Regions from separate parts of the Kitasatospora sp. NPDC036755 genome, predicted to be linked through region 1. Evidence: riboswitches for the same ligand, from Rfam matches in the RefSeq annotation. Region 1 holds a riboswitch; each other region holds the start of a gene.
The links. Region 1 has a riboswitch for cobalamin ahead of metE (5-methyltetrahydropteroyltriglutamate--homocysteine S-methyltransferase). Riboswitches for the same ligand answer to the same signal wherever they lie in the genome.

Region 1 (10,399 bases):
CGTGCTGGGGCCGGTTCACGCCCGTGCCCCCGCCGTCAGCGCGTCCTCCGTCAACGCGCCTGCCGGCGGCACGCCCGGAGCCGTCGGCCCGGGCAGGGCCCGGCCCGCGTGCCGCAGCGCGGCCTCGACCCGGACGGCGTCGGCCGTGTCGCGGACCTCGTGCACCCGTACCGCCCACGCCCCCTGGGCGGCGGCCAGCACGCCGGCCGCCGCGGTGGCCGCGTCCCGTTCCCGGGCCGGGCGGGCCTCGCCGGTGTCCGGGTCGGCCAGCAGCTCGCCCAGGAACCGCTTGCGCGAGGCCGCCACCAGCACCGGGCGCCCGAGCGCGCTCCACGCGCCCAGCGAGGCCAGCAGCGCCCAGTCGTCCCTCCGGCTCTTGGCGAAGCCGAGCCCCGGGTCGACGATGATCTGGGACGGGTCGACCCCGGCCGACACGACCGCGTCCATCTGCCGGGCGACCTCGCCGATCACCTCGGCCACCACGTCGGTGTAGTCGGCCAGCGCGTCCATGCCCGCGGACTGCCCGCGCCAGTGCATGACGACGAAGGGCACCCCGGTCCCGGCCACGGCGCGGGCCATGTCCGGATCGGCCAGGCCCCCGCTGACGTCGTTGACGATCCGCGCGCCGGCCTCCACCGCCGCGTCGGCGACCCGGGCGCGCATGGTGTCGATGCTGACCAGGACGCCCTTGTCGGCGAGCGCGCGCACCACCGGGAGCACCCGGCGCAGTTCCTCCTCCTCGGAGACCCGGGTCGCGCCGGGCCGGGTCGACTCCCCGCCCACGTCCACGATGTCGGCGCCCTGGTCCACCAGCAGCAGGCCCCGGTCCACCGCCCGTCCCGGGTCCAGCCAGCGCCCGCCGTCCGAGAACGAGTCGGGTGTCACGTTCACGATTCCCATAACCGCGCACCGGTCCCACCCGGGAAGTCCCGGCAATGCCTGCGAAGGTCTTTTCATGTCCCCATTGTGCCGTCCCGCCCCAGGCCCCCCGCCAGGCACCCCCGGTGGAGAATTCCGTATCACGGAGTGGACACTCCGGGATTGGTCCGCACCAATCCGGATAACCTCCTGCCATGACACTCGGAATCCCCACCACGCGCACGGACCGGGCGGCCTCCATCCGCGAACTCCTCGCGACCGGCAGGCGTTCCTACTCGTTCGAATTCATGCCGCCCAGGAGCGCCGAAGCGGAAGCCGGCCTGTGGAACGCGATCCGGCGCCTGGAGGCCCTTTCCCCCACCTTCGTCTCGGTGACGTACGGCGCCGGCGGGTCGACCCGGGAGCGGACGGTGAACGTCACCGGGCGCATCGCGCAGGAGACCACCCTGACCCCGGCCGCCCACCTGACCGCCGTCGGCCACAGCGTCGCCGAGCTGCGGAACATCCTCGGCCACTACGCCGACCAGGGCGTCCGCAACATCCTGGCGCTGCGCGGCGATCCCCCGGGCGACCCGCTGGGCCCCTGGGTCCGCCACCCGGACGGGGTGGAGTACGCGGCCGACCTGGTGCGGCTGATCAAGGAGTCCGGGGAGTTCTGCGTCGGCGTGGCCGCGTTCCCGGAAATGCACCCGCGCTCCCCCGACTGGGATTCCGAGATCGGCCATTTCATCGCCAAGTGCCGGGCGGGCGCCGACTACGCGATCACCCAAATGTTCTTCGAGACCGACAGCTACCTCCATTTCCGGGACCGACTGGAATCCGCCGGCTGCGCCGTTCCGATCATTCCGGAGATCATGCCGGTGACCACGATCCGGTCACTCCGGCGGATTCCCACGCTGACCACCGCGGCCATTCCCTCGGAATTCTCCGAGCGCATGCTGGAACACCGGGACGACCCCCGGGCGGTCCGGGCGATCGGAATCGAGTACGCCACCGCGATGTGCCGGCGACTGCTGTCCGAAGGGGTCCCCGGTCTGCATTTCATGACCATGAACTTCTCCACGGTCACGACGGAGATCTACCAGAACCTCGGCCTGCCCGAGTCCGGCTGAGCCATCCGACGGGAGCGGGCGCGGCGGCCTCGCCGCGCCCGCTCCGACTCCCGGAATCCGGCCTCCGTCAGCCGGCCAGTTCCGCGCGCAGCACCCGGGCCGCGCCGACCAGGCTCTCCAGCGAGGCCCGGGTCTCCGTCCAGCCGCGGGTCTTCAGCCCGCAGTCCGGGTTGACCCACAGCCGCTCCGCCGGGATCGCCGCCAGACCCGCGCGCAGCAGGGAGACGGCCTCCTCGGTGCTGGGGACGCGCGGCGAGTGGATGTCCCAGACGCCCGGGCCGACCTCGCGCGGGTAGCCCGCCGCGGCCAGCTCGCCGGCCACCTCCATGTGCGAGCGGGTCGCCTCCAGGGAGATGACGTCCGCGTCGAGGTCGTCGATCGCGGTCATGATCGCACCGAACTCGGCGTAGCACATGTGGGTGTGGATCTGGGTGTCGGCCCGCACCCCGGAGGTGGCCAGCCGGAAGGCCTCGGTGGCCCAGTCCAGGTACGCCGGGCGGGCGGCGGCCCGCAGCGGGAGGGTCTCGCGCAGGGCCGGCTCGTCCACCTGGACCACGGCCGCGCCGGCCGCCTCCAGGTCGGTGACCTCGTCGCGCAGGGCGAGGGCCACCTGCCGGGCGGTGTCGGCCGGCGGCTGGTCGTCGCGGACGAAGGACCAGGCGAGCATGGTGACCGGACCGGTCAGCATGCCCTTGACCGGGCGGTCGGTCAGGTGCTGCGCGTAGACGAACCACTCGGTGGTCATCGGGTGCGGGCGGGAGATGTCGCCGGCCAGCACCGGCGGGCGCACGTACCGGGTGCCGTACGACTGCACCCAGCCGTGCCGGGTGGCGAGGTAGCCGGTGAGCTGCTCGGCGAAGTACTGGACCATGTCGTTGCGCTCGGGCTCGCCGTGTACCAGGACGTCCAGGCCGGCCTTCTCCTGGTACGCGATGACTTCGCGGACCTCGCTCTCCATCCGCTCCCGGTAGGCCGCGGCGTCGATCCGTCCGGCCGTCAGGTCGGCGCGGGCGGTGCGCAGTTCGGTGGTCTGCGGGAAGGAGCCGATGGTGGTGGTCGGCAGCAGCGGAAGGCCGAGCCGGGCGCGCTGGGCCTCGGCCCGCTGCGGGTAGGCCTGGGCGCGGCGGGTGTCCTCGGCGGTGACGGCGGCCGCCCGGGCGCGCACCGCCGGGTCGTGGGTGATCGGGGAGTTGGCGCGGGAGGCGAGGTCGGCGCGGTTGGCGGCGAGCTCGGCGGTGATCGCGCCGGTGCCCTCGCGCAGGCCGCGGGCGAGCAGCGCCGCCTCGCCGGCCTTCTGCCGGGCGAAGGCGAGCCAGCGGGCGATCTGCGGGTCCAGCTCCCGTTCGGCGGCGGCGTCGATCGGGACGTGCAGCAGGGAGCAGGACGGCGCGACGTCGACGGTGTCGGCGAGGCCCAGCAGGGTCGCCAGCGTGGACAGCGACTTCTCCAGGTCGTTGATCCAGATGTTGCGCCCGTCGATCACCCCGGCGACCAGCCGCTTGCCGGGCAGCCCGCCGACGGCGGCCAGGTCCTCCAGGTTGGCGGCGGCCGGGCCGGTGAAGTCCAGCGCCAAGCCCTCCACCGGGGCCTTGGCCAGCACCGACAGTGCCTCGCCGAGCCGGTCGAAGTAGCTCGCGACCAGCAGCTTGGGCCGCTCGGTGAGGGCGCCGAGCTCACGGTAGGCGCGCGCGGCGGTGTTCAGCTCGGCCGGGGTGCGGTCCTGGACCAGCGCGGGCTCGTCCAGCTGCACCCACTCAGCCCCCTCGGCCCTGAGCGCCGCGAGCAGCTCGGCGTAGACCGGCAGCAGCCGGTCCAGCAGCGTGATCGGCTGGAAGTCCTCGGCCACCCCGGGGGCAGGCTTGGCCAGCAACAGGTAGGTCACCGGGCCGACCAGCACCGGACGGGCGGCGTGGCCGAGTGCTACGGCCTCCGCGAACTCGCCGACCGCCTTGGCCGGGTTCGCGGCGAACACCGTGTCCGGGCCCAACTCCGGCACCAGGTAGTGGTAGTTGGTGTCGAACCACTTGGTCATCTCGAGCGGTGCGACGTCCTGGTTGCCGCGCGCCATCGCGAAGTACCCGTCCAGCGGGTCGGCGTCGACCGCCTCCCGGTGGCGCGGCGGGATCGCGCCGACCGCCACGCTGGTGTCCAGCACGTGGTCGTAGAACGAGAAGTCACCGGTCGGGACCTCCCCGACCCCCGCCCCGGCGAGCTGGGCCCAGTTGGTCCGGCGCAGGTCGGCCGCGGTCGACAGCAGCGCCTCGGCCGTGACCGTGCCCTTCCAGTAGCCCTCGATCGCCTTCTTCAGTTCACGGTTACGGCCCTGCCGGGGGTAGCCGTACGCGGTGGCCACGGACGCCGCGGCTGCGGACTTCGCTGTCAAGGGACTCTCCTTCGCGAGCCTGAATCCTCAAGTGCACCGGTGGCGGCACGAGGACGCGAAGGGAGGACGAACCGGACGGACACCCGTGCCCGTGCACGGCTCCGCCTGGTATGGTCGCCGACCCGCCCACGAGGTCACCGGATGGCCGCACGCGAACGGTCGCGCGCGGGCAGTGGCAGGTCTTCGGACTCGCGGGCGCGCCCACCCGGTCGAAACCGGGGCGGACACCTACTGGCCGTCGCTTCCCAGACCCGTCCCGGGTCCAGTGCGTATGACGGCGGTCGTTCCCACTCACCGCTGCGGGGCAGTCCCGGATTCCCACCGGGTTCCCTCTTGCGACACCCCGCCTGGCGGGCGGGGCGAACCAGCTGCGTGGCCAGCTTAGGGGCAGAACGCCACCGCGGAGGCGGAAATCTCGAAAGCCGTCTGCATCGTGAGACGGAGCGCCCCGGACGGCCACCCCGAACGGCTGCCCGGACGGCTACTCGACCGGCTCGCGCTCCGGCCCGGTGCGGCCGGTCCGCCGCTCCCGCGCCGCACCGTCGCGCCGTTCCTCGGAGGAGCCCTCCACGACCAGCTCCGGGACGCGGTGCGGCCGCCCGTCCGCGTCGATCGCGACGAAGACCAGCTGCGCCGTCGCCACCCTGGTGACGGGCCCGGTGAGGTTCCACCGCTCCGAGGTCACCACGACGGCCACGTCCATCGAGGTCCGCCCGACGTGCTCCACCCGGGCCCGGACGGTGAGGAGATCCCCGGCCCGGACGGGGGCCAGGAAGGACATCTCCTCGACCGAGACGGTGACCGCGGGGACTCCGGCGTGCCGGCCCGCGGCGGCGGCCGCCGCGTCGTCGATCAGCTTCATCATCACGCCGCCGTGCACCGAACCGTAGAGGTTGGTGTCGTGGTCGCTCATGATGTGGGCGAGGGTCACCGCGGAGTCGGCCGGGGTGCGGGAGAGGACGGACGGACTGGTCACAGCGACGGCCCGCCCGTCATGGCGCCGCGGGAGTCGTGGTCGGCGTTCCGCTGCACGGAACCCTCCTTCGTGGGTCGCGCGCCCCGTGCCGGGCACGCGAAGGAGCGGGCGGCCGTGCGCATACGGCCCACCCGCACCAGCGGCCCGCCCTCGGGGTCGTGGTGGGACCGCGGGCCACCACGGCACGCGGGCAGCGGCAGGTCTTCGGACTCGCGGGCGCGCCCTCCCGGCCTGACCGGGACGGACACCTACCGGCCGTAGCCTCCCGGGCCCGTGTCCGGGCCCGCCGCACAGGACGGCGGTCGCTCCCGCTCACCGCTGCGGGGCAGTCCCGGATTCCCACCGGGTTCCCTCTTGCGACACCCCGCCCGGCGGGCGGGGTGAACCAGCTGCCCGGCCAGCTTACGTCCATCCGCGCAGCTCACGGCCACCGCCCACCTCCTCGGTCGGTCCACGCACGACCGCCGGGGCCGTACGCCGGGGCGGACGGCAGAATGTCCCCCATGCGGCACATCTTCGTCATCGGCATCGGCGCGGGCGACCCCGACCACCTGACCCTGCAAGCGGTCAAGGCGATCGGTCGCACCGACGTCTTCTTCATCCTCGACAAGAGCGAGGAGCGGCAGGACCTGATCAGGCTCCGCCGCCGGATGCTGGCCGAGCACGGCCTGCCCGGGCACCGGGTGGTCGAGGTGCCCGACGCGGAACGGGACCGCACCACCCCCGCGTACACCGCCGCCGTGGACGACTGGCGCGTGCGCCGCGCCGATCTGGTCGAGCGGCTGTTCGCCGAGCACCTCGGCCCGGAGGAGAGCGGCGCCTTCCTGGTCTGGGGCGACCCCGCGCTCTACGACAGCGTCATCGCCGTGGTCGAGGACGTGTCCACCCGTGGCGGGGTGCCGTTCGAGTTCGAGGTGCTCCCGGGCATCAGCAGCGTCTCCGCGCTCGCCGCCCGGCACCGCACCACGCTGACCAGGGTCGGCCGCCCGGTGCAGATCACCACCGGTCGCCGCCTGGCCGAGGGCTTCCCCGCGGGGGTGGACGACGTGGTGGTGATGCTCGACGGCCGGGCCGCCTTCACCGAGATCGACCCCCGGGGGCTGGAGATCCACTACGGCGCCTACCTCGGCACCCCCGACGAGGTGCTCGTCTCCGGGCCGCTCGCCGAGGCGGCCCCGCGGATCCGCGAGCTGCGCGAGCGGTCCCGCGAGCGCAAGGGCTGGATCATGGACACCTACCTGCTCCGGCGCTCGGACGGCTGACCCTCGGCAGCGTGACGCGGTGCGCCGCCCCGGGCGGCGGGGCGGCGCGGCGCGTCAGCGGTCGGTGAACTCCGGCGGGCGCTTCTCGGCGAAGGCCGCCATGCCCCCTCACCGTGACCTCGGCTGGGGCCTCAGCCCAGGAGCTTCGCCAGTACCCGGTCGAGCGCGTGGATGTCCTCCGGCGGCAGCGCGAGCAGCGCGTCCGGCGGGGTGGTGAGGATCCCGGTGGCGAGCGCCGCCTTCGCCTCGCCCTCCTCGGTGAGGTGGACCAGCTTGGAGCGCCGGTCGGCCGGATTGGTGATGCGTTCGGCGAGGCCGCGCCGCACCAGGTCGTCCACGATGACGGTGGTGTACGGCGGGTCGGCGGTCAGCCGCTCGGCCAGCTCCCGCAGGGTGATCGGGCCGGCGGCGAGCCGGCGCAGCGCCCTGACGCGGCTGAAGCTCATGCCGAGGGCGTCGGCGACGATCCTGCGGCGGTCGTGGCGCTCCAGCACGAGTGCGTACATCCCCTGCCAGACCCGGGCCGCCGCCCCGGCGTCGGCCTCGCTCACCTCCGGGTGCCCGCCGGTGTCAAGGCGCTCCATCAGGTGCCCACCGTCTCCTTCGTCCGCTCGTTCTCCTCGACCGCCTCCTCGGCGGCGAGCCGCTGTGCCGTGCGCTCGGCCGTCGCCCGGGCCCAGCGGCCGGAAGTGAGCGTACCGGCGATCAGTACGGCGGCCCCGCAGCCGACGATGATCCACCACGCCGTCCGCGCCGCCCCGGTGAAGGCCACCGGGTCCGTGAGGACGGTCCCGGCCATCAGGGCGCCGGTCACCGCGACGCCCAGGGACTGGCCGACCTGCCGGCTGGTGGAGGCCACGGCCGCCGCCACCCCGGCCTGCGCGCGGGGCATCCCGGAGACGGCGGTGTTGGTGATGGGCGCGTTGACCAGGCCGAAGCCGGTGCCGAAGAGCAGGAAGGCGAGGACCAGCAGACCGGTCGGCAGGTGCTCGGAGTAGCCGACCGCCTGGAGCAGGGCGCTCGCGGTCAGCGCGGCCCCCGCCAGCAGCAGCGGTGTGCGCGGCCCCCGGGTGGCCACCATCCGACCGGACAGCGGCGCGGCGAGCAGCGACATGACCGCCATCGGCAGCATGAATAGCCCGGCGTGCAGCGGGTCGAGTCCGCGGACCTCCTGGAGGTACAGGGAGCCGAGGAACAGGAAGCCGCCGAGGCCGGCGAAGGCGGCGACCGCGATCACGGTGGCGCCGGAGAACGGCGCGGAGCGAAAGAACCGCAGGTCGATCAGCGGGTCGGCGCGCCGGGGTTCGTACCACAGCAGGCCCAGCAGCGCTCCCAGCGCGGCCGCCGCGCAGCCGAGCACCACGGGCGAGGTCCAGCCGCGCTCCGGCGACTCGATGATCGCGTAGGTGAGGGCGGCGAGCAGCACGACGACCAGCGACTGGCCGACCGGGTCCACCCGGCGGGTGCGGGCCGCCCGCGACTCCGGCACGTAGCGGGTGGTGAGGAAGAGCGCGGCCAGGCCGATCGGGACGTTGATCCAGAAGATCGCCCGCCACCCGGCCGACTCCACCAGCGCCCCGCCGATGATCGGCCCGGCGGCCATGCTGATGCCCACCACGCCGCTCCAGACGCCGATCGCGCGGGCGCGCTGCCGGGAGTCGGTGAAGGTGTTGCTGATGATCGACATGGCGACGGGGTTGAGCATCGATCCGCCGACCGCCTGGAGCATCCGCGCGGCGATCAGCCAGCCGAGCCCGGGAGCCAGGCTGCACAGCAGGGAGGCCCCGGTGAACACCACCAGGCCGATCCGGAACACCCGGCGGCGGCCGATCCGGTCGGCGGTCGATCCGGCGAGCATCAGCAGGCTGGCCAGGACCAGGGTGTAGGCGTCGATCGTCCACTGCAGTCCGGACACCGAGGTGTCCAGGTCGCGACGGATGGCGGGCAGGGCCACGTTCAGGATGGTGTTGTCGAGGCTGACGATCAGCAGGCTCATGCAGCAGATGGCGAGCACGAGCCAGGGCCGCGGTCGAGCGGCATCGGGCATGACGAACGCTCCAGATTTACTTGTGTTGTTGTAATGATTGTGAGCATATAACTAATTCGGGAGACCACTCCACCCCGGCCCCGACCCCGGCCTCCCCGGCCTCCCCCGACCCCGACATCCCCGGCCACCCCGACCGCCCCCGGACAGCACAACGGCCGCGCCCCGCCGATCTCCTCGGCGGGGCGCGGCCGTACGGGCCCGCGGGGGTCAGGCCTTCTTGACCACGCTGGACTTGAGCTGCATGGCGCCGAAGCCCTCGATCCGGCAGTCGATGTCGTGCCCGTCCACGCCGTCCACCAGGCGGATGTTGCGCACCTTGGTGCCGGCCTTGATGCCGGAGACGCTGCCCTTGACCTTCAGCGCCTTGACCACCGTCACGGTGTCGCCGTCGCTCAGCACGTTGCCGACCGCGTCCTTGACGACCCGCTCGCCGGCCGGCGCTCCGGCCGCCTGGTCGGCGCCGCCGGGCACCCACTCGTGGGCGCACTCGGGGCAGACCATGAGGGCGTTCATCTCATAGGTGTACTCGCTGGAGCACTGCGGGCACGGGGGAAGGTTGTCGCTCATGAGCTCAGATTATCCAGGGTGTTCGGAGGTGGCCCTCGGGACGGGTGAGGAGGTCAGCAGGGGTGCCGGAGCCGCTCGGCGGCCCCGGTGGCGGTGAGGCCGTGGCCGGCGGCACGGCCGTCCTCGGCGGCGTGCGCGCGGTCGGCGGGCACCGCCCGGCCGTGCAGGTGGGCTCGGGCGTGGGCGATGGCCTCGGGGGTGGTCGCGAAGACGTGCCCGTCGGCATGCAGCCCGTCGAGCACACCGAGGGCGTCCAGCGGGCGGTGGTGCTCGTCGCGGACGCCGGAGACCAGCACCAGGGTGCCGCGCCGGCGCAGCGCGGTGATGGCGTCACCGAGGACGGTCGCGCCGCTGGCGTCGATCGCGCTGACCCGCGACATCCGCAGGATCGCGACCTCGACCTCGGCGGACTCGGTGAGTTCGAGCAGGAAGCGGTGCGCGGCCGCGAACAGCAGCGGCCCGTCGATCCGGTAGGCCACGATGTGCTCGGCGAGCAGCGCCAGCTCCTCCTCGTGGTGGTCCGCGGCCGGAGCCTGCGCCCGCAGCGGGACCTGCTCGACCCGGGCCGCCCGGGCGACGGCGGCCAGCGCCAGGACGCCCGAGACCAGCACCCCGAGCACCACGGCGGTGACCAGGTCGAAGGCCAGGGTGGCGACGGCCGTCAGGGCCAGCACGGCGGCCTCGCCGCGCCCGGTGCGGGCCAGCGCCCGCAGCGAACCGACCTCGACCATCCGGACCGCGGTGGCGATCAGCACCCCGGCCAGCGCCGCCAGCGGGATCCCCGCGACCAGCGGCGCGGCCGCGAAGACGATCACCGCGAGCACCGCGGCGTGCACCAGGGCGGCGAGCCGGGAGGCCGCGCCGGAGCGCACGTTGACGGCGGTACGGGCGATCGCGCCGGTCGCGGCGACGCCGCCGAACAGCGGGGCGGCCAGATTGGCCAGGCCCTGGCCGAACAGCTCGCGGTCGCTGTCGTGCCGGCCCGACACCCTCATCGCGTCGGCCGCCGTCGCGGACATCAGGGACTCCAGCGCGGCCAGCGCGGCGACGGCGAACGCCGAGGGCAGCAGCGCGGGGACGGCGGAGAGGTCGACGAAGCCGAACGAGGGCGCGGGCAGGCCGGCGGGCAGGTGGCCGATGGTGGCGACCGGCAGGCCGGCCAGCTCGGCGGTG
Region 2 (10,399 bases), on a different contig from region 1:
GTGCCGTGGCCTGGTCCCGGGCCTCGGCTGCGAGGTCGTAACCGATCACCCGGTGACCGGCCTTGACGAGGTTGGCGGCCATCGGGCCGCCCATGTTGCCCAGTCCGATGAATCCGATGGTGTACGTCACCAGCGCTCCAGGGGTGTGGTGGCGGCGAGGCCGAGCTCCCCCGCGCCGCGCGGCGCGAAGTAGCGGGCCACGGCGGCGGGTTCGACGGCGCCCAGGGTTGCCGGGCTCCACTGCGGCGAGCGGTCCTTGTCGATCACCTGGGCCCGGATGCCCTCGGCGAGGTCCGCCGTGGCGAGCGCCGCGCAGGAGGTGCGGTACTCCTGGTCGAGGACGGCCTCCAGCGGGCCGAGGGCCCGGGCCCGGCGCAGGGCCGCCAGCGTGGCCTTCACGGCGGTCGGGGAGTTGGCGGCGATCCGATCGGCCGCCTTCTTGGCCTCGGGCTCGCTGCTGTCCCGGAGGCGGTCGAGGATCTCCTCCACGGTGCCCGCCGAGTAGCAGGCGTCGATCCACGCCCGCTGTCCGTCCAGCACACCGGGCGGCGCGGGTGCGACGTGCCGTTCGAGGGCGTCGTGCACGGGCAGTTCGGCCAGGTCGTCCAGCAGGGCGGGCAGCCGCTCGGCAGGGACGAAGTGGTCGGCGAGCCCGCACAGCAGCGCGTCGGCGGCCCCGACGGAACCCGCGGTCAGGGCGAGGTGGGTGCCCAGCTCGCCCGGTGCGAGGGCGAGCAGGTAGGTGCCGCCCACGTCCGGGACGAAACCGATGCCGGCCTCCGGCATGGCGATGCGGGTGGTCTCGGTGACGATCCGGACGTTTCCGTGGGCGGAGACGCCGACCCCGCCTCCCATCACGATGCCGCTCATCACGGCGACGTAGGGCTTGGGGTAGCGTGCGATCCGGGCGTTGAGGCGGTACTCGTCGCGCCAGAACTCCTCGACGGCGCCCGGGTCGCCGCCGGTGGCGGCGCGGTGGATGGCGACGATGTCGCCGCCCGCGCAGAAGGCGCGGTCCCCGGCACCCGTGACGACGACGGTGTCCACCCGCTCGTCCTGCTCCCAGGCGTCCAGGGACTCCGCGATCGTCCGCACCATGCCGTGGGTGAGGGCGTTCAGGGCCGCGGGGCGGTTGAGGACGATCAGGCCCGCCCTGCCCTCGCGCTGGAGGAGGACCTCATCCGTACCCATCAGGCGGCTCCGGTCAGGCCGCGGGCGACGATGACGCGCATGATCTCGTTGGTCCCTTCCAGGATCTGGTGCACCCGCAGGTCGCGGACGATCTTCTCGATGCCATAGTCGGCGAGGTAGCCGTAGCCGCCGTGCAGTTGAAGCGCGGCGTTGGCGACCTCGAAGCCGGTGTCGGTGGCGTACCGCTTGGCCATCGCGCACAGCTCCGGGGCCCGCCGGTCGCCGCGGTCCAGGGCGGCCGCGGCCCGCCACACCAGGGCGCGGGCGGCCTCCAGCTCGGTGGCCATGTCGGCGAGCCGGAACTGCAGCGCCTGGGCGTGCAGCAGCCGGGCGCCGAACGCCTCACGGTCGGCGAGGTGGGCGATGGCGCGCTCCAGCGCGTCCTGCGCGCCGCCGAGGGAGCAGGCAGCGATGCCGAGCCGGCCGCCGTTCAGCCCGTTCATGGCGATCCGGAAGCCCTCGCCCTCGGCCCCGAGCAGGCGGTCGGCGGGCAGCCGGACGCCGTCCAGCACCACCTGGCGGGTCGGCTGGGCGTTCCAGCCCATCTTCTTCTCGTTCGGCCCGAAGGAGACCCCCGGGTCGTCACGCTCCACGACGAACGCGGAGATCCCCTTCGGCCCGGGGGCACCGGTCCGGGCCAGCACCACATAGACCTGCGAGGCGCCCGCGCCGGAGATGAACTGCTTGACGCCGTCCAGCACCCAGTGGTCGCCGTCGCGCACGGCCCGGGTGGCGATCGCGGCGGCGTCGGAGCCGGCACCGGGCTCGGTGAGGCAGTAGCTGCCCAGGTGCTCGGCCGTGCAGAGCGCGGGCAACCAGCGAGCGCGCTGCGCCTGCGTGCCGTACCGGTCGATCATCCAGGCGACCATGTTGTGGATGGACAGGTAGGCGGCGATGGACGGGCAGCCACCGGCGAGTGCCTCGAAGGCCACCACGCCATCCAGGCGGGAGAGTTCGGAGCCGCCCATGCCCTCCTGGACGTACACGCCGGCCAGGCCGAGGTCGGCGGCCTTGCGCAGCACGTCCACCGGGAAGTGCTTGGACTGGTCCCACTCCACGGCGTGCGGCGCGAGGTACTCCTCGGCGAAGGCCCGGGTCGTCTCGGCGATGGCGCGCTGGTCCTCGGTGAGGTCGTGCATCGCGCTCATCCCATCGTCGGCATGGTGAAGCTCGCGCCCTCCTTGACCCCGGAGGGCCAGCGCGAGGTGACGGTCCGGGTGCGGGTGTAGAAGCGGATGGCGTCCGGCCCGTGCTGGTTGAGGTCGCCGAACGCGGAGCGCTTCCATCCGCCGAAGGTGTGGTAGGCGATCGGCACCGGGATGGGCACGTTGACGCCGACCATGCCGGTGTTCACCCGGCGGGCGAAGTCCCGGGCGGTGTCGCCGTCGCGGGTGTAGATGGCCACACCGTTGCCGAACTCGTGCTCACTGGGCAGCCGCAGCGCCTCCTCGTAGTCGGCGGCGCGCACGACCGTGAGGACGGGGCCGAAGATCTCCTCCCGGTAGATCCGCATGTCCGGCGTCACCCGGTCGAACAGGGAGGCGCCGAGGAAGTAGCCGTCCTCGTGCCCCTCCAGCCGGAAGTCACGCCCGTCCACGACGAGTTCGGCGCCCTCTTCGACCCCGAGGTCCAGGTAGCCGCGCACCCGCTCCAGCGCGTCGGCGCCGACCAGCGGGCCGAAGTCCGCCGCCGGGTCGTCCGAGCGGCCGACCTTCAGCGCGGCGATCCGCTCGACCAGCTTCGCCACCAGGGCGTCCGCGGTCTCATCCCCCACCGGGACGGCGACCGAGATCGCCATGCAGCGCTCCCCGGCCGAGCCGTAGCCGGCGCCGACCAGCGCGTCCGCGGCTTGGTCGAGGTCGGCGTCCGGCATCACGATCATGTGGTTCTTCGCGCCGCCGAAGCACTGCGCCCGCTTCCCGTGCGCGGCGGCCGTCGCGTACACGTACTGGGCGATCGGCGTGGAGCCGACGAAGCCGAGGGCCTGCACCCGCGGGTCCTCCAGCAGGGTGTCCACGGCCTCCTTGCCGCCGTTCACGACGTTCAGGACGCCCGGCGGCAGCCCCGCCTCCAGGAACAGCTCGGCCAGCCGCAGCGGCACCGACGGGCACCGCTCAGAGGGCTTGAGGACGAAGGCGTTGCCGCAGGCCAGCGCGGGCGCGGCCTTCCACAGCGGGATCATCGCGGGGAAGTTGAACGGCGTGATGCCGGCGACGACGCCGAGCGGCTGACGCATCGAGTAGACGTCGATACCGGTGCCGGCGTTGTCGCTGAACTCGCCCTTCAGCAGGTGCGGGATCCCCGCGGCGAACTCCACCACCTCCAGGCCGCGCTGGATGTCCCCGTGGGCATCGGCCACGGTCTTGCCGTGCTCGGCGGAGAGCAGCCGGGCCAACTCGTCCTTCTCCTGCTCGACGAGTTGGAGGAAGCGCAGCAGCACCCGCGCCCGCCGCTGCGGGTTCCAGGCCGCCCACGCGGGCTGCGCCTGCGCTGCGTCGGCGATCACCGCCTCGACCTCGGCGCGGCTTGCCAGCGGCACCCGGGCCTGGACGCGCCCGGTGTTGGGGTCGTACACGTCGCCGAAGCGACCGGAGGTGCCGGCGACGGGCTTGCCGGCGACGAAGTGGGTGAGTTCTCGGACCATCGGGTTCCTACTCTCAACTGGGTCGGGGAGAGGAGGAATGGAGGCCGCCGCCGACGGGCGGGCGCACGGTGGTGCGGCCCCGCGGCGTCACGGTGGCAGTGGCATGACGAACCGTCAGAGCAGATGGGCCCCGGCAGTCGTCGGCACAGGACAACCAGGAGCAGCGGAACGGGAGCAGCCCGGAGTCATGCGTGTCGTCTCCATCCTCGTGGAAAACACGGATCACCCGCGGCCGGTATCCTGACTCCCGGATCACCGCACGCCCTCAGGCCTTCCCGGCTGGCTGCCAGTGGCCGTCATCTGCGAGGACGAACTCCCCGGTCACAGTGGCGGGACCGTGCCGGACTCACACCGGCTTCCCTGACACCGCGGACCTGCCATCGACCATATAGTTGGACGTCCTAGTAAGTCCAGAGGTCTGTGCGCGCGTTGCGCCATCGGGATCCCACCCCGCCGGGCCCGGCTCGACTACCTTTGCAAGCCGTCTGCAAGAGGCCCAAGGGGGGCAGGTCTGCGTGCACGAGGCCGGGTGAGGTTTCACCCGCACCGCGCGAAAATTCAACCTGCCCGCCGTCAGCCAGGCCGCCCGTCGGCGGTAGAACGACCACGCGCTCATCATCGGAGTGGCCGATGCGGCAACACGAGCCCGTTCGGCGACTGGAGTCCTGCCGACCACACAAGAAGCGACGTCCCAGGATGCCCTGCGGATGTATCACGAGGCACCGGTACGGCCAAACCACCGGACGCGCTGGAATCTTGGGCTCCGCACGCAGCCGTGCGACCGTCCACTCCTCTGGAGGAGCCCGTGTCGTCGCAGTTTCATGACCGTCAAGGAGACGGCGGAATTCCTGAACATGTCTGTTCAGTGGGTCTATCGCGAAGCCCCTCAAGTAGGCCTCGTCCCGTACCGGTTCGGACAAGGACGGAACGCGAAGCTGCAGTTCAAGGTCACAGAGGTCCAGACCTGGGTGAAGCAGCAACGGATGTCCGTCAGGTAAGCCAGACCGAGACGCCTCGGGCGCCCTGCTCCACACCAGAGCAGGGCGCCCGACGCGTTTCAGGCCGCAAGGCCGAGGTCGAGGACCTGGGCGGCGTGGCCGATGGAGCCGGGCATCAAGTGGCGGTAGATCTTGAACGTCACATCGATGCTCTTGCGCCTCATCCACTCGGCGACGTCGGTGATCGGGATGTTGTGGCTGAGGCAGTTCGAGGCGAAGAAGTGCCTCAGGCCGTAGAGCGTCATCCCCTCGGGGATGTCGGTCTCGCCGGCCCGCTTGATCCGGTCCCACTGGTTCTGCAGGTAGTAGGACGGGTACGGCTTCGCGATGTCCAGCGGGTGGCGGAGCAAGTAGCCGTCGATGGTGCCGTAGATATCCGCGTACGAGAGCAGGCTGAGCCGCGTCCGGACCGTCAGCGGGACGCCCCGGTAGTCGCCCTTCTTGCGGTGCTTGAGCGGCGCGCGACCCAGCCGTCCGAGCAGGTCCTCGACGCGCTCGCCCGCGTCCTCGACCTCGACGCGACCGAACGCGGGCACCTCCACCGCCTCGCGCGGCAGCGCCGCCGCCGCGCGACGACGCCGGGCACCCGGGTCCGGCCGGAGCTGCTGCGCGTCCTCGACCTGGTCGCCGGCGCTCCCGCGCTGATCATGAACCACCGCCTGGACGTCCTCGCCGGGAACGGCCTCGCCGGACTCCTCTTCGGCCGCCCGATGCCGGGCCTGAACATCGCCCGGCACATCATCCTGGAGGAGGCCGAGCACGGCCTGTACGCGGACTGGGAGAACTGCACCCTGGACGTGGTCGGGCACCTGCGCCTGGCCGCCGGAAAGTACCCCGACGACCCTCACCTGGCCTCGCTCGTCGGCGAGTTGGCGATGGGCAGCGAGCGCTTCCGCCGCCTCTGGGCCCGCGCGGAGGTGCGCGCCCGCACCCACGGACGCAAGGCGTACCGGCACCCCATGGTCGGACTGCTGGAACTGCACCAGGAGAACTTCGCGCTGCCTGGCGAGCCGGGCATCGAACTGCTCGTGCTGTCGGCGGCCCCCGGCAGCCCCACCGAGGACGGACTGCGCCTGCTCGCGGGCCTGGCCGCGGACCACGGCGCCGCCCGTCGCCCGGTGGACGCCCGGACCCTCGACTGACTCACCGACGCCCGCCCACCGCCGGTCACGGGCGTCCGTCGGCCGCCGGCCGGGCCCGCCGCGGGCCCCGGAGAGCTCCGCGGCCCGCTGCGGTGTCACCGCCCGGCCCGCTCCTCCAAGGCGTCCAGGACCTTGTCCAGCGTGATCGGCAGGTCACGCACCCGCACCCCGCACGCGTGCCACACGGCGTTCGACACCGCGGCGGCCGTCCCGACGATGCCGATCTCCCCGATGCCCTTGGAGCCCATGGCGTTGACGTGGGGATCGTGCTCGGCGAGCCAGTGCGCCTCGATGCGGTCGACGTCCGCGTTCGACGTGATCTGGTACTCGGCGAGGTCGTGGTTGACCACGTGGCCGGTCCGCGGGTCGAGCACGCCGTTCTCGTGCAGGGCCATGGACAGCCCCATCGTCATCCCGCCGACGAACTGCGAGCGCGCCGTACGGGGGTTGATGATCCGGCCCGCGGCGAACACTCCCAGCAGGCGCGGCACCCGCACCTCGCCGGTGTCCGCGTGGACGCGCGCCTCGGCGAACTGCGCCCCGAAGGCGTGCATCGCGTAGCGCTCGTCCGGCGGCCCGACACTGCCGGAGGCCTGCGCCCCGTCCGGCGGCTCGGCCCCGTACCGGTCGCGCAGGGCGCGCGCGGCCTCGACCACGGCAGATCCCCACGTCGTCATGCCCGAGGAACCCCCGGCCACCGACGCCACCGGGTAGTCCGTGTCCCCGATCCGCACCTCCACCCGGGCCACCGGCACGCCGAGCGCGTCCGCGGCGATCTGCGCGAGCGTGGTCCAGGTGCCGGTGCCGAGGTCGGCCGCGCCGATCTCGGCCACGTAACCCCCGCCCTCCCGCCGGATCGTCGCCGTCGACTTCGGCATCCGGCTGACCGGGTAGGTGGAGGCCGCCACGCCCGTGCCGACCAGCCAGTCGCCCCGGCGGCGCACGCCCGGCCGGGGATCGCGCCGCGACCAGCCGAACCGCTCCGCGCCCTCCCGCAGGCAGCCGACCAGGCCGCGGCTGGAGAACGGCTTGCCCGAACCGGGTTCGACGGCGGGCTCGTTGCGGATCCGCAACTCGACCGGATCCATGCCGAGGCGCTCGGCCAGCTCGTCCATCGCCACCTCGGGGCCGAACATCCCGGGGCACTCGCCCGGGGCGCGCATCCAGGACGGCGCCGGCACGTCGAGGGCGGCCAGCCGGTGCGTGGTGCGCCGGTTCGGCGAGGCGTACATCATGCGCGCGGGGACGCCGGTCTGCTCGGCGAACTCCTTGATGCGCGAGGTCTGTTCGACGACGTCGACCGCGACGGCGGTGAGCCTGCCGTCCCGGTCGGCCGCGAGCCGGCAGCGCTGGATGGTCGGGGTGCGGTAGCCGGTCAGGGCGAACATCTGCTGCCGGGTCAGCGCCAGCCGGACCGGCCGGCCGGGCAGCGCCCGCGCGGCCATCGCGGCGAGCACCACGTTGACGTGCGGCTGCCCCTTGGAACCGAACCCGCCCCCGACGTACGGGCAGACCACCCGGACCCGGGCCTCGTCGAGACCGAACACCGACGCCAGGGTGGACCGCGTCGGGTGGACCCCCTGGGTGGAGTCCCACAGGGTGAGGAAGCCCTCGCCCGCCGGATCCCACAGGGCCGCCGTGGCGTGCGGTTCCATCGGGTTGTTGTGGCACCCGGCGGTGCTGTACGTCTCGTCGACGCTCACCCGCGCGGCCGCCATCGCGGCGTCCACGTCGCCCTCGACGGTGTCGGTGGGGTGGTCCGGGTTCACCCTCCGCGGCGCGTACAGGTCCTCGCGGTCGGCCCGCAGTTCGGCGTCGTGCGGCTGCTGCTCGTAACCGACCCGGACGAGCGCGGCCGCATGTCTCGCCACCTCGGAGCTGTCCGCGACGACGAGGGCGACGACCTGGCCCCGGAAGGCGACCTCCGCGTCCTGCAGGACCGCCAGCTCCCGGTCCTCGGTGGACGCCAGGCGCTCCGCGTTGTCGTGGGTGAGCACCGCGGCTACCCCGTCGAGCGCCTCGGCCGCGGCGGTGTCCAGCTCCGTCACGCGCCCTTGGGCGACGCCGGCCTGGACGACGTGCAGATGTGCGGCGTCCGCCAACGGGGTCTCGTGGGCGTAGGTGGCGGTGCCCAGGACCTTGACGGCCCCGTCCCGGCGGGGCAGGTCGCGGCCGACGGCGGCCGGCTCGTCCGGGAACGTCATTGGGAAGTGTCCTCTCCGGCCAGACCGCGCAGGGTCGCGGCGAGGGTGCGGCGCAGCAGCGGGATCTTGAACGCGTTGCCGCCGCCCAGCCCTTCGGCCGGCCGGGCGGCGGCGAGCTCGGCGTCCGCGGCGGCCCGGTAGGCGTCTTCCGAAACGGGGGCACCCCGCAGCACTTCCTCGGCCCGGTACGCACGCCACGGCGCGTGCGCCACGCCGCCGAAGGCGATCCGCGAGTCCACCACCACCCCGTCCCGGACGTCGAGTGCCGCGGCCACGCTGACCAGGGCGAACGCGTACGAGGCCCGGTCGCGCACCTTGCGGTAGGCCGAGCGGCGGGCGATCGGCTGCGCCGGCAGGTCGATCGCGGTGATCAGCTCACCGTGTTCGAGCACCGTGTCGCGCTCGGGGGTGTCGCCGGGCAGCCGGTGCAGGTCGACGAACGGGATGGTGCGCTCACCGCCCGGCCCGAGCACCCGTACCCGTGCCCCGAGCGCGGCCAGCGCCACCGCCATGTCGGAGGGATGGACCGCGATGCAGTGCTCGGACGCGCCGAGGACGGCGTGGTGGCGGGTCCATCCGCCGATCGCGGAACAGCCCGTGCCCGGCTCCCGCTTGTTGCACGGGGTGGTGACGTCCTGGAAGTAGGCGCAGCGGGTGCGCTGCAGCGGATTGCCGCCGGTGGTGGCCATGTTGCGCAGCTGCGCCGACGCCCCCGACAGGAGCGCCTGCGACAGCACCGGGAACGACTCGCGCACCCGGGGGTGCGCGGCGAGCGCGCTGTTGGTCGTCCCCGCACCGATCCTCAGGGCTCCCCCGCCGAGTTCCTCGACCCCGGTCGGCAGGACTCCGGCGAGGTCGACGACCAGAGCGGGCCGCACGACGCCCAGCCTGAGGTGGTCCACCAGGTTCGTCCCGCCGCCGAGGAACACCGCGTCCGGATCGCCGGCGACGCTGCGCACGGCGGCCGCGGCGTCCGCGGGGCGGTGGTGGTCGAACGGTCTCATCCGGACACCTCCGGCCCGGTGACCGGACGGGCCGGGGACTGCCCCGTCGGGGGCTGCCCCGTCGGGGACTGCCCCGTCGGGGACTGCCCCGTCGGGGACTGCCCGGCCGCCTGCAGCACGGCGGTGACGATGTTGACGTAGGCGGCGCAGCGGCACAGGTTGCCGCTCATCCGTTCGGCCACTTCGGCGCGGTCCAGCCGGGGTTCGCCGGCGCCCCGGGTGACGGCGCTCGGCCAGCCCTGCGCGAACTCCTCCAGCGCCCCGACCGCGGAGACCACCTGGCCGGGGGTGCAGTAGCCGCACTGGAGCGCGTCGCAGTCGATGAAGGCCTGCTGCACCGGGTGCAGGCCGCCGTCGGCGAGCCCCTGGGCGGTGACCACCTCGGCGCCGTCCTGGGTGACCGCGAGCGTGAGGCAGCCCAGTACGCGGCGCCCTCCGGACAGCACCGTGCACGCACCGCACTGTCCGTGGTCGCACCCTTTCTTCGGGCTCGTCACACCGAGCCGCTCCCGCAGCGCGTCGAGCAGCGTCGTGCGCGTGTCGACGACCAGCCGGTGCGCGGTGCCGTCGACCCGTACGGTGATGTCCCTTTCCACCGCACGAGGCTCCCCCGGCCCGGCCGCGCCCACACGGTGTGCGGCGCTCCGTCACACCCGTGGCGGCAGCCAGACGGTCCGGAAGGCCTGCCGCGGGGGTGCGGCGGGGCGGCTCTCGGACCGGGTCCCGCGGTTCGCCGGGCTGGTGAGCGGGTCGCCGGGTGGGTCCGGATGACGCCCCCGGGGAGCCGCCATCCGGACCGTGAACTGCCCGTGCTTGCTCTCCTGTGACCGTGTCCGGCGGGCCGAGCACACCCGTCGCCCCCTGCCGGGGCCGTCGGAACGCAGCGCTCGGAACCGGAGCCCGCCGGCACCGGGACGGTACGGCACAGGGGAGGTACGACGACGGCCCGGTGCACTCCGAGGGGTTCCGGATGCGGGCCGCAGCCTTCCCTGCTCGGGGCCGCTGATCAAAGCGGGGTTCGGCCGCCCCCGCCACGCGCACGCCGCGGGCGACTTGCGGCAGGGACTATCCTCGAGTTCATGTCGAACCCTGATGGGCTGCTCGTCGACATCGCCGCGATGGTGGAGTCCGAGCACAGCAACCAGATGCCTTTGACCGTGGTCGTCCCCGGGGCGGTCATCACCGGTCGGCTTGCGCCGGAGAGCCTGTGGAACGA
Region 3 (10,399 bases), on a different contig from region 1:
CATGGCCTGGGAGCCGCACGACCGCTCGCTCGCCTCCATCGCGGCCGGCGACACCGACGACTACGTGCGCGGCGTCGCCAAGTCCGTGGCCAAGCTCAACCTGCCGATCGCCATCAGCATCGCCCACGAGATGAACGGCGACTGGTACCCGTGGGGCCGCCAGGCCGCCACCCCCGAGGACTTCGTGGCCGCCTGGCGCCACGTCCACGACATCTTCGACCAGGCCGGCGCCACCAACGTGATCTGGGTCTGGAGCCCCAACATCATCGACCCCGCGCCCAACACCCGCCTGCAGCCGTACTACCCCGGCGACACCTACGTCGACTGGGCCGGCATGACCGGCTACTTCACCCGCACCGGGCCGAAGACCTTCGAGACCCTCTACGGGCCCACCATGGCCGAGATCCGCACCTTCTGCGCCAAGCCCTTCTTCATCAGCGAGACCGCGTCCGAGCAGGGCAAGCGCCAGCAGGCCGACATCGACCAGCTGTTCTCCGGGCTGGAGGCGCACGACGACATCATCGGCTTCGTCTGGTTCAACATCGTCAAACGGGCGGACTGGCGGGTCGAGGCCGTCCCGGACACCCTCGCCGCGTTCAAACAGCGCGTGTCCGACCCCCGTTACGGCTTCGACATCCGGAACCCCCGATGAGCACTGAGTCCGAGTTCCCCCCCGTCCCGACCAGCCGCTCCGCCCACGGCCCGACGGCCGGTCCGGAACCGGACCCCGCCGAGCACCGCGCGGCCGTGGCGGTGGACAACCCCGACGGCATCGAGCTGGCCCCGTACACCATCCCGCCGGTCCCCGCGATCGGCTGGGACCCGGGCAGCAGCCCCCGGCGCCGCTGGATCGCCCGCGGCCTGCTGGGCGCCGTCCTGACCGTCCAGGCCGCGCTCTCGCTGCGGCTGCTGGCCGCCGCGCACCCCGACGAGGCCGCCGCCATGGTCGCCGGCCGCCAGCAGCTGGCCCACCTGCTGCACGGCACCCCGGTCACCACCGACCTGGTCGACCGGGTGCACGGATCGCCCTGGCTCTACCCGCCGCTGGCCGGCGCCGCCGCCGACGCCAACGGCATCTGGGGCACCCGGCTGCTCAGTCTCGGCTTCGCACTGATCACCACGATGCTGCTGTACGCGCTGACCAGGCGTCTGTTCAACGAGCGGGTCGCCATCTGCGCGATCGCCGTGTACGCCGTCCTCCAGTCCACCGTCGTCGTCGGCTTCTACGCCGCGCCCGAGTCCCTCGCCGTCCTGCTGATCGCCCTCGCGGCCTGGACCACGGTGTTCACCGCCCACCGCCATCCGGCCCTGGCCCTGCTCGCCGCCCCACCCGCGGCACTGGCCTGCGCCGTGGCCTACTCCGCGGCCTTCGCCGTCCCCGCGCTGGTCGCCCTCGCGTTCGCCGCCGCCCGGCCGCACCACCGGCCCGGCCCGGCCGCCGTGCGCGCGCTGCTGTCGGCCGCCGCCACCCTCGTCCTGCTGCTCCCGTACGGCACCCTCGGCGCGGTCGCGGGGTGGTCGCCCTCGCGCGGCAACGCGCCCGGCCCGGCCGGCCCGATCCTGCTCGGCACGCTCCAGTGGGCCGGCCTGTTCACCGTCCTCGCCGTCGCCGGCACCGTCGCCTACGCGCGCCGCGAGCAGATGAACGAGCACGACGCGCCGGAGAAGGACGCCGTCCCCACCACCCGGGGGCAGCGCGCCCTGCTCGGGGCCGTCCTGACCGTCACCGCCCTGCTGATCCCCGCCGCCCACCTGTGGACCGGCACCTCCGGCGCGCTGTTCCGCCACCTCGGCTACGGCATGCTGCTCGCCGCCCCGCTCGCCGGGGTCGGCCTGACCCGGCTGGTCGGCGCCCACTTCCGCCACCCCCAGCTGGGCATCCTGGTCTGGGTCGCGCTGCTCGCGCTCGGCATGGAGCAGTCCGCCCTGCGCTACCAGAACGGGCCCGACTCCGGCCGCCTGCTGGCCGTTCTGAGGGCCCACACCGAGCCCCAGGGGCGCTATCTCACCGAGGTCGACGGCCTGGCCGAGTACTACCTCGGCAGCGTCTCCGAACCCGCGCAGTGGATCTCGACGCGGGCCGGCACGGAGTACCGCGACGGCGGCGGGGTGCAGCACCACGGGGACGACGGCAGTGTGGCCGCGATCCGGGACGGCTGGTTCACCATGGTCGTCCTGGACAGCACCGCGCCGAGGGGCACCGACCGGGCCCTGAGCGAGGCCCTGGCCGCCGCCGGACACTACCGGCTGGTCGCCCAGTTCACCTCGCCGACCGGTGATTCGAGCACGTACAAGGTCTATCTCAAGCACTGACCGGCTGTCCGGCCCACGCACACCCGCGACACGACAGGCACAACATATGGTGCCGCCACAGTCTGGCGGCACTACATGTATGCTCGCTTCTGCTGTCGATGCAGGGGAACCCGGTGCGAATCCGGGACTGCCCCGCAGCGGTGAGCGGGCGGCTCCAGCAGCCGCACCCCGCGAGTCCGAGTACCTGCCGACGGCGTGCGCCACGGCCCTCCCGCAGAGGCCGCGCCGGCACGAGCAGTACCCCTCCGGGCCTCGCGGGCGGGCCGGGGAGTCACCTCGCGCGACGCTTTTTGCGTTCGCGCCGTGCTCCCCTGCCCAGATCGGCCCGGTGGCCCCCGAGCACCGCCGCCGATCGCCGCCAGGAGAGAGCGCCTTGACCACCGCTGCCTCAGCCACCCTGCCCGCCCAGGGCTCCGGTACCGCCTTCACCGACCCGACGGTCTCCGACCCCGGGGGCGCGCTGCTGCGGCTGCTCACCGACCGCAGCACCGACCTCACCGAGGTCGACCCCGGCCATGTCGCCGCCGCCGCACTGCGCGGCCGCCACGCCGGCTCGGACTTCGCCGAGCTGCGCGGGCTGGCCGTGGACGCCGCCGCGTCGATGATCGCCGAGGACCCCCAGTACTCGAAGCTGGCCGCCCGCCTGCTCGCGCTGGAGATCGTCGACGAGGCGAACAGCCAGGGCTCGGTGTCCTTCTCCGCCTCGATCGCCGTCGGCCACGCCGAGGGCCTGATCGGCGACACCACCGCCGCGTTCGTCGCCAAGCACGCCGCCGCCCTGGACGCGCTGATCGACCCCTCGGGCGACGACCGCTTCGAGTACTTCGGCCTGCGCACCGTGCAGTCCCGCTACCTGCTGCGCCACCCGATCACCCGCAAGGTGATCGAGACCCCGCAGCACTTCCTGCTCCGCGTCGCCTGCGGCCTGGCGGTCGGCGACAGCGAGCAGTCGGTGCGCGAGGTGGCCGAGCTGTACGGCCTGATGAGCCGCCTGGAGTACCTGACCTCCTCGCCGACGCTCTTCAACTCCGGCACCCGCCACCCGCAGATGTCGAGCTGCTACCTGCTCGACTCGCCGCTGGACAACCTGGACTCGATCTACAACCGCTACGCGCAGATCGCCCGCCTGTCCAAGCACGCCGGCGGCATCGGCCTGTCCTACTCGCGCATCCGCTCGCGCGGCAGCCTGATCCGCGGCACCAACGGCAAGTCCAACGGCATCGTGCCGTTCCTGCGCACCCTCGACTCCTCGGTCGCCGCCGTCAACCAGGGCGGCCGCCGCAAGGGCGCGGCCTGCGTCTACCTGGAGACCTGGCACGCCGACATCGAGGAGTTCCTGGAGCTCCGCGACAACACCGGTGAAGAGGCGCGCCGCACCCACAACCTCAACCTGGCCCACTGGATCCCGGACGAGTTCATGCGCCGGGTCAACGCCAACCAGGACTGGTCGCTGTTCTCCCCGGCCGACGTGCCCGAGCTGGTCGACCTGTGGGGCGCCGACTTCGACGAGGCCTACCGCAAGGCCGAGCTGGCCGGCAAGGCCGTCCGCACCATCCCGGCGCAGACCCTGTACGCCCGCATGATGCGCACCCTGGCACAGACCGGCAACGGCTGGATGACCTTCAAGGACGCCTCCAACCGCGCCGCCAACCAGACCGCCCTGCCGGGCCGCACCGTGCACTCCTCCAACCTGTGCACGGAGATCCTGGAGGTCACGGACGACTCCGAGACCGCCGTCTGCAACCTGGGCTCGGTCAACCTGGGCGCCCACGTCGCCCCGGGCGCCACGGCCGCCGACCTGATCGGCGCCATGGACTGGGAGCGGCTGGACGCCACCGTGCGCACCGCCGTCACCTTCCTCGACCGCGTGGTGGACATCAACTTCTACCCGACCACCGAGGCGGGCACCTCCAACTCCCGCTGGCGGCCGGTCGGCCTCGGCGTGATGGGCCTCCAGGACGTCTTCTTCCAGCTGCGGATCGACTTCGACTCCGCCGAGGCGAAGGTCCTCTCCACCCTCATCGCCGAGCGCATCATGCTCACCGCCTACGAGCGCTCCGCCGACCTGGCCGAGCAGCTCGGCCGCCACGAGGCGTACGGCGAGACCCGCGCCGCCCGCGGCGAGCTGCACATCGACCACTTCCCGACGGCCGCCCCGCAGTGGGCCGACCGCTGGACGGCGCTGCGCGCCCGGATCGCCGAGACCGGCCTGCGCAACTCGCTGCTGCTGGCCATCGCGCCGACCGCGACCATCGCCTCCATCGCCGGCGTCTACGAGTGCATCGAGCCGCAGGTGTCCAACCTGTTCAAGCGCGAGACGCTGTCCGGCGAGTTCCTCCAGGTCAACCCGTACCTGGTGCGCGAGCTCAAGGAGCTCGGCGTCTGGGACCAGCAGACCCGCGACGCCCTGCGCGACGCCAACGGCTCCGTCCAGGAGCTCAACTGGCTGCCCGCCGAGGTGCGTTCGCTGTACCGCACCGCGTGGGAGCTGCCGCAGCGCGCGCTGATCGACCTGGCCGCGGCCCGCATGCCGTACCTGGACCAGAGCCAGTCCCTGAACCTGTTCATGGCGGCGCCGACCATCGGCAAGCTCAGCTCGATGTACGCCTACGCGTGGAAGGTCGGTCTGAAGACCACCTACTACCTGCGTTCGCGCCCGGCCACCCGCATCGCCCAGGCCGCGTCCGGCACCGCCCGTGCCGCCGCGCCGGCGCCGGTGCCCGTGAACACCCCCTCCCTCACCCCGGAGCAGGAAGCCGCCATCGCCTGCTCCCTGGAGAACCCCGAGTCCTGCGAGGCCTGCCAGTAATGTCCGACGACCGCCAGAAGATGCTGCTCGACCCCGGCTTCGAGCTGACCCTGCGCCCGATGCGCTACCCGTCGTTCTACGACCGGTACCGGGACGCCATCAAGAACACCTGGACCGTCGAGGAGGTGGACCTGCACTCCGACGTCGCCGACCTGGCGAAGCTCAGCGAGGGCGAGCGCCACCTCATCGGGCGACTGGTCGCGTTCTTCGCCACCGGTGACTCGATCGTCTCCAACAACGTGGTGCTGAGCCTCTACAAGCACATCAACTCCCCGGAGGCGCGGCTGTACCTGTCGCGCCAGCTGTTCGAGGAGGCCGTGCACGTCCAGTTCTACCTGACGCTGCTCGACACGTACCTGCCCGACCCGGAGGACCGCAACGCGGCCTTCGCCGCGGTGGAGAACATCCCCTCCATCCGCCAGAAGGCGCAGTTCTGCTTCAAGTACATGAACGCGGTCGACCACATCGAGTCGCTGCAGACCAAGGAGGACCGCCGCGCGTTCCTCCTGAACCTGATCTGCTTCGCGGCCTGTGTGGAAGGTCTCTTCTTCTACGGCGCGTTCGCCTACGTGTACTGGTTCCGCAGCCGCGGCCTGCTGCACGGCCTGGCGACCGGCACCAACTGGGTGTTCCGCGACGAGTCCATGCACATGGACTTCGCGATGTCGGTGGTCGACACCGTCCGCGAGGAGGAGCCCGACCTCTTCGACGACGAGATGGCCAAGCAGGTCACGGAGATGCTGGAGGAGGCCGTCGAGGCCGAGCTCCAGTTCGCCCAGGACCTCTGCGGCGACGGCCTGCCCGGCATGAACACCGCGTCCATGCGCGAGTACCTGCAGGCCGTAGCCGACCAGCGCCTCGCGCGGCTCGGCCTGCCGATCCGCTACGGGTCGACCAACCCGTTCGGCTTCATGGAGCTCCAGAACGTCCAGGAGCTGACCAACTTCTTCGAGCGCCGGGTGTCGGCGTACCAGGTCGCCGTCGAGGGCACCGTCGCCTTCGACGACGACTTCTAATCCACAGATACGACAGGGGTGCCCCGCACGGCCACAGCCGTGCGGGGCACCCCTGTTTGATCAGTCGGTCGGAAACTCCCCGGACTTGATCCCGGAGAGGAAGGACGACCAGGCACCGGCCGGGAAGAGCAGCGCCGGCCCGCCCGGGTCCTTCGAGTCCCGGACAGCCATTCCGCCCGGGACCAGCCGACGGGTCTCCACGCAGTCGTTCGCCTGAGCGCTGAAACTGCTCTTGAACCAGCCCCGAACAGCGATCTCCGGTACGACCATCGCGCTCACACCCCTGTCTGGTCCCGCACTCACGTCTCCGCTGCAATTTCCGCGATCATATCCAGCGATTTCGCCGGATCCAGGGCCGCCGACCGGAGGTACTCGAAGACCAGTCCGTAACCGTCCAGCTCCACCTGGTTCTCCAGGTAATGGCTGCTCGTCAGCGTCTCCAAGAAGACCGCCCCGGGGTTCGGAGAGTCCGTGAACCCGAACATCACGAAGGCTCCGCACGCACCAGCCGTCGCACCTACCTCCAGCGGCACCACCTGCAAGGTCACAGTGGGCATTTGAGCAGCTATGGCCAGGTGCTCCAGCTGCGCTCGTTGGACTTTCCTGCCTCCGACCGGGCACCTGAGCGCTGGTTCCCAGATGATCGCCCAGAATCTGGCCGGTTCGGCCTTGGAGAGGACTTCCTTCCGTTCCATCCGGATCTCGACCAGCTGGTCGATGCGCTCCGGGCGAACGGCAGCCGGGTTGGCCTCCAACACCGCGCGTGCATAGTGCTCGGTCTGCAACAGGCCCGGCACCACCATGGATTGCCAGGTACGGATGTACCGGGCATCTCCTTCCAGCCCGAGGAAGTCGGCGTATGCCGGCGGAATCGTGTCGCCGTAGTCGTGCCACCAGCCGCGCTTCTTGCTGTCCCGGGCCAGTACCTCAAGAGCGTCGCGCTCCACCTCCGCCGAGACCGGCCGGGGCCTGTTCCTCGTCCAACAGCTGGCCACCCAGTGGGGCTGCTGCCCGTGCAAGGGTGGCGTCGGGAAGTTCGTCTGGTGCCACGTCTCCCCCGAGGCGGACGCCGCGTGACCGCCGTCCGGGCCGGGATCGCCGGCGTCATGCTCCCCACCGACTTCCCCAGCCTCGACCACGCCCTTCCCGTCCTCTGGGAGCGCGTCCGCAAGCTCCCCATCCGGGAGGCCCACCGGGACTTCATCCGGATCTGCATCGGTCCGGGCGGCGGCCAGGGCATCGCCACCTGCCTCTCCCGCAACGACAGCTGGAGCGTCACCCTCTACGTCGGCGAGATGGCCGACTGGACCTCCCACCTGATCACCATCACCACCGCCGCCCCGCAGCCCTGAACTCCCCAGTCCCCGCCCGGCGTTCACGCCGGGCGGGGACGGCCCGACCGCCTTCCCGTTCTGGAAAGATCAGGTTCTTGACCCTGGGAAGGTGGGATCGGGAGCATCGAGCGAGACAGGAACCTCTCGCGACTGGAGGCACATGATGCTGCGTAGGCTGGCGGGGGAAGGGTCCTGCAAGAACGGCAACTGCCCAACCCTGTGGGGCACCGAGAACGCGGACTACGGGGTCCAGGGATACGTGATCACCGATCCGCGCCGCCTGGCGGAGTTGAACCTGCCGGACGGTGAGTCCGCGGTCGTGGTTCCCGCCGCGATCCTGGAGGGATACTTCCGTGCTCAAGGGTGAAGACTTCGGCCGCCTCTTCGAGACCTTCGAACGAACGGCCTTCCGTCTCGAAACGCTGGCCGTCTACGACGTGGACGAGGAGCGTGAGGAGTTCGCCGACTTCCTCGCCGGCAAGGGGCTGCCGCCCGAGTCCTCCGACAACCCCTGGGTCCGCTCGATGACGGACCTGGGTAAACAGGTGGCCCGCGTACACGTCCTCCGCTCGCCGCTGTCGGACTACCTCCGGTACGAGCTGGCGTCGTACCCCGGCAACATCAAGGCCGGTGAGTCGATCGGCATCATCGACACGGCCCGCCAGGAGGTCGCCGGGCTCCCCGACCACGACTTCTGGCTGTTCGACGACGCCTACGTCTACCGCATGCACTACACCGACGCCGGCCGGTTCCTCGGCGCCGAACTCCTACCCGAGAACCGCCTCCCCGAGTACCAGCAGTACCGAGCTATCGCCCTGGCCAACGCCATCACCTTCGGGGAGTACACGGAAGCTTGAGCGGGGGACATCACAACGACTTGAGCAAAGCCCTGCGGGCGCTGCGAATCGCCTCGGACAAGACGGCCGGGACCACCGCCCGCAGGGCTTCCATGTCGGCTGCACGAGTAAGCCTCCCACCGTCGGGAAGCCCCTCGGGTTTTCCTGAGGGGCGAACATCCCGCGGCCCTTCGTGCGCAGGAAGTCGGACCAGCCGACTTCCTGCGCACGAGGGTCCGGCTGCACAAGGAGCCGCCAACTGCCTCGCCCACAGCGGCACTTGGAGCACCATCCTCCGCATCGGCGAGATGACCGACCGGACGGCCCACCCGATCACCATCACCACCAACGGCGAGCCCTGAACAACCCCCGCCCCGCCCGGCGTTCACGCCGGGCGGGGCAGCCACCCATCGTCCCGATTTCCCGTTCTCGAAAGATCACGTTCTTGACCCCGCACTCGGGATGTCGGGAACATGGAACAAGCAGCCAAGGGGAGGACGCAGCCTTGAAGCTGACCGAACTCGACAGTTCCTGCGACAACGGGCCGTGCCCGACGATCTATGCCACCGACACCGGAGAACTGGTCGTTCAGGGCTTCCGGGTGGAGGACCCGGAAGCCCTGGCAACGATGCGGTTGCCCGAAGCCGAAACTGCCGTACGCATTCCGATCGATCTCCTGGTGAGGGTTGCCCGTGACCATCTCTCCTGACGCCTTCGGCGCACTCTTCGACGGCTTCCAGCTGGAAGCGTTCCGGCTGGAGACACTGGACGACTACGGCAAGTCCGGCAGCGTCGATGCCTACCAGGCATTCCTGGCCGGAGAGCCGCAGCCGGCCGGCTACAACGCCGCGTGGCTGACACGGGTCCGGCGCAACACCGACGCCGGCCGCCGGATGTACCGCGTCCACATCCTGACCCGGCCGCTCACCCGCTACCTCCAGTTCGAACTGGGTTGGGGCTACCGGACGAACGCAACCGCAGGCGAAGAGTTCTTCATCCTCGACATCACCGACAAGCCGAACCCACTCGAAGGCGTCCCCGACTTCTGGATGTTCGACGAGTCCACGACCGTGTCGATGATCTACGACAATGAAGGTGGATTCCTCGGAGCAGAGGAAGAGCCCGATGCGCAGAAGTGGCTCCGACTGCGAGATGCGGCCCTGAGCCACGCCGAGCCCTTCGCTGGGTGGTGGGAGCGGCACGGAAACACGTGAGGGGAAAAATCGGTAGCACGCTGCGGGAGCTGCGGAAGGCCAGCGGGAAGGAGGCCAAAGCAGTCGCCCGCAGCGCTGCCATGTCCGCGTCCAAGCTGAGCCGCATCGAGACCGGGAAGATCGCCCCGACGGCAATGGATGTGGACCGCATCCTGACTGCCATCGGAGTGCCGGATGAAGTCCGGGCAGGAATCGTGGAGACCGCGCGGAGAGAAGCCACCGAAGCCACAGCCTGGCGCCTGTACCGCCGCAGCGGCTTTCACTTGCACCAGGACGCCATCCGTGCCGTCGAAGCCGAAACCGCTGTTCAACGGATCTTCCAGCCGTCCTGCATTCCTGGCCTGTGCCAGACACCGGAGTATGTCCGGGCGATCCTCAGCACGAAGGGCCTGACAGAGCAGGTTCTGTCGCAGACCATCGGCGCCCGAATCCAGCGGCAAGCCGTACTGTTCGAGCCGTCCAAGTCCTTCCGGTACGTGATCACCGAATCGGTGCTGCGCTGGCGGCTCCTCTCCCCACTCGCGATGGCCGTCCAGCTCGACCGGCTCATCACTCTCTCCCGTCTCCCGAACGTCCGGATCGGTGTCGTGCCGCTCTCGACCCACACGGCAGAACCGCCTTCCTCGTCGTTCGTCGTCTTCGACAACCGATTGGTCATCGTGGAGATCCCGCACGCGGAGGTCACCACCAGCGAACCGAGAGACGTGGAGTTGTACCTGGACCGGTTCGACCGGTTCGAAAGAGCGGCACTTTTCGGAGACGCCATGCGGGAGATGGCCGGAAGAATCCGGGACGAGTTCTTTCGGGAACAGGAAAGCGCGCCGGAATAGGCCTCTTCCGGCCGTAATTTGGTGGCTCGGCAGAGAAAGTCAGAGAG

Region 2: another riboswitch for cobalamin. It lies ahead of AB0E96_RS27460 (CoA-acylating methylmalonate-semialdehyde dehydrogenase); the one in region 1 lies ahead of metE (5-methyltetrahydropteroyltriglutamate--homocysteine S-methyltransferase).
Region 3: another riboswitch for cobalamin. It lies ahead of AB0E96_RS04920 (ribonucleoside-diphosphate reductase subunit alpha); the one in region 1 lies ahead of metE (5-methyltetrahydropteroyltriglutamate--homocysteine S-methyltransferase).

What each region holds. Positions count from the first base shown of each region.
Region 1 is NZ_JBEZUT010000063.1:13,602-24,000, reverse strand. Features, by position in the region: gene folP (dihydropteroate synthase) at 16-957, opposite strand; gene metF (methylenetetrahydrofolate reductase [NAD(P)H]) at 1,074-1,991, shown strand; gene metE (5-methyltetrahydropteroyltriglutamate--homocysteine S-methyltransferase) at 2,059-4,374, opposite strand; cobalamin riboswitch at 4,552-4,709, opposite strand; gene AB0E96_RS12495 (hotdog domain-containing protein) at 4,856-5,350, opposite strand; cobalamin riboswitch at 5,549-5,706, opposite strand; gene cobF (precorrin-6A synthase (deacetylating)) at 5,854-6,612, shown strand; gene AB0E96_RS12485 (MarR family transcriptional regulator) at 6,744-7,196, opposite strand; gene AB0E96_RS12480 (MFS transporter) at 7,196-8,659, opposite strand; gene AB0E96_RS12475 (zinc ribbon domain-containing protein YjdM) at 8,867-9,226, opposite strand; gene AB0E96_RS12470 (SulP family inorganic anion transporter) at 9,280-10,399, opposite strand, start outside.
Region 2 is NZ_JBEZUT010000215.1:2,692-13,090, reverse strand. Features, by position in the region: gene mmsB (3-hydroxyisobutyrate dehydrogenase) at 1-130, opposite strand, end outside; gene AB0E96_RS27470 (enoyl-CoA hydratase/isomerase family protein) at 127-1,191, opposite strand; gene AB0E96_RS27465 (acyl-CoA dehydrogenase family protein) at 1,191-2,339, opposite strand; gene AB0E96_RS27460 (CoA-acylating methylmalonate-semialdehyde dehydrogenase) at 2,336-3,835, opposite strand; cobalamin riboswitch at 4,048-4,239, opposite strand; gene AB0E96_RS27455 (helix-turn-helix domain-containing protein) at 4,543-4,833, shown strand; gene AB0E96_RS27450 (hypothetical protein) at 4,893-5,369, opposite strand; partial or broken gene AB0E96_RS27445 (XRE family transcriptional regulator) at 5,283-5,975, shown strand; gene AB0E96_RS27440 (xanthine dehydrogenase family protein molybdopterin-binding subunit) at 6,071-8,179, opposite strand; gene AB0E96_RS27435 (xanthine dehydrogenase family protein subunit M) at 8,176-9,183, opposite strand; gene AB0E96_RS27430 ((2Fe-2S)-binding protein) at 9,180-9,779, opposite strand; gene AB0E96_RS27425 (hypothetical protein) at 10,263-10,399, shown strand, end outside.
Region 3 is NZ_JBEZUT010000019.1:6,792-17,190, reverse strand. Features, by position in the region: gene AB0E96_RS04930 (glycosyl hydrolase) at 1-652, shown strand, start outside; gene AB0E96_RS04925 (glycosyltransferase family 39 protein) at 649-2,313, shown strand; cobalamin riboswitch at 2,376-2,520, shown strand; gene AB0E96_RS04920 (ribonucleoside-diphosphate reductase subunit alpha) at 2,711-5,122, shown strand; gene AB0E96_RS04915 (ribonucleotide-diphosphate reductase subunit beta) at 5,122-6,138, shown strand; gene AB0E96_RS04910 (DUF397 domain-containing protein) at 6,199-6,408, opposite strand; gene AB0E96_RS04905 (DUF5753 domain-containing protein) at 6,438-7,085, opposite strand; gene AB0E96_RS04900 (hypothetical protein) at 7,212-7,490, shown strand; gene AB0E96_RS04895 (hypothetical protein) at 7,633-7,839, shown strand; gene AB0E96_RS04890 (DUF6879 family protein) at 7,826-8,329, shown strand; gene AB0E96_RS04885 (hypothetical protein) at 8,814-9,017, shown strand; gene AB0E96_RS04880 (DUF6879 family protein) at 9,001-9,522, shown strand; gene AB0E96_RS04875 (helix-turn-helix transcriptional regulator) at 9,444-10,352, shown strand.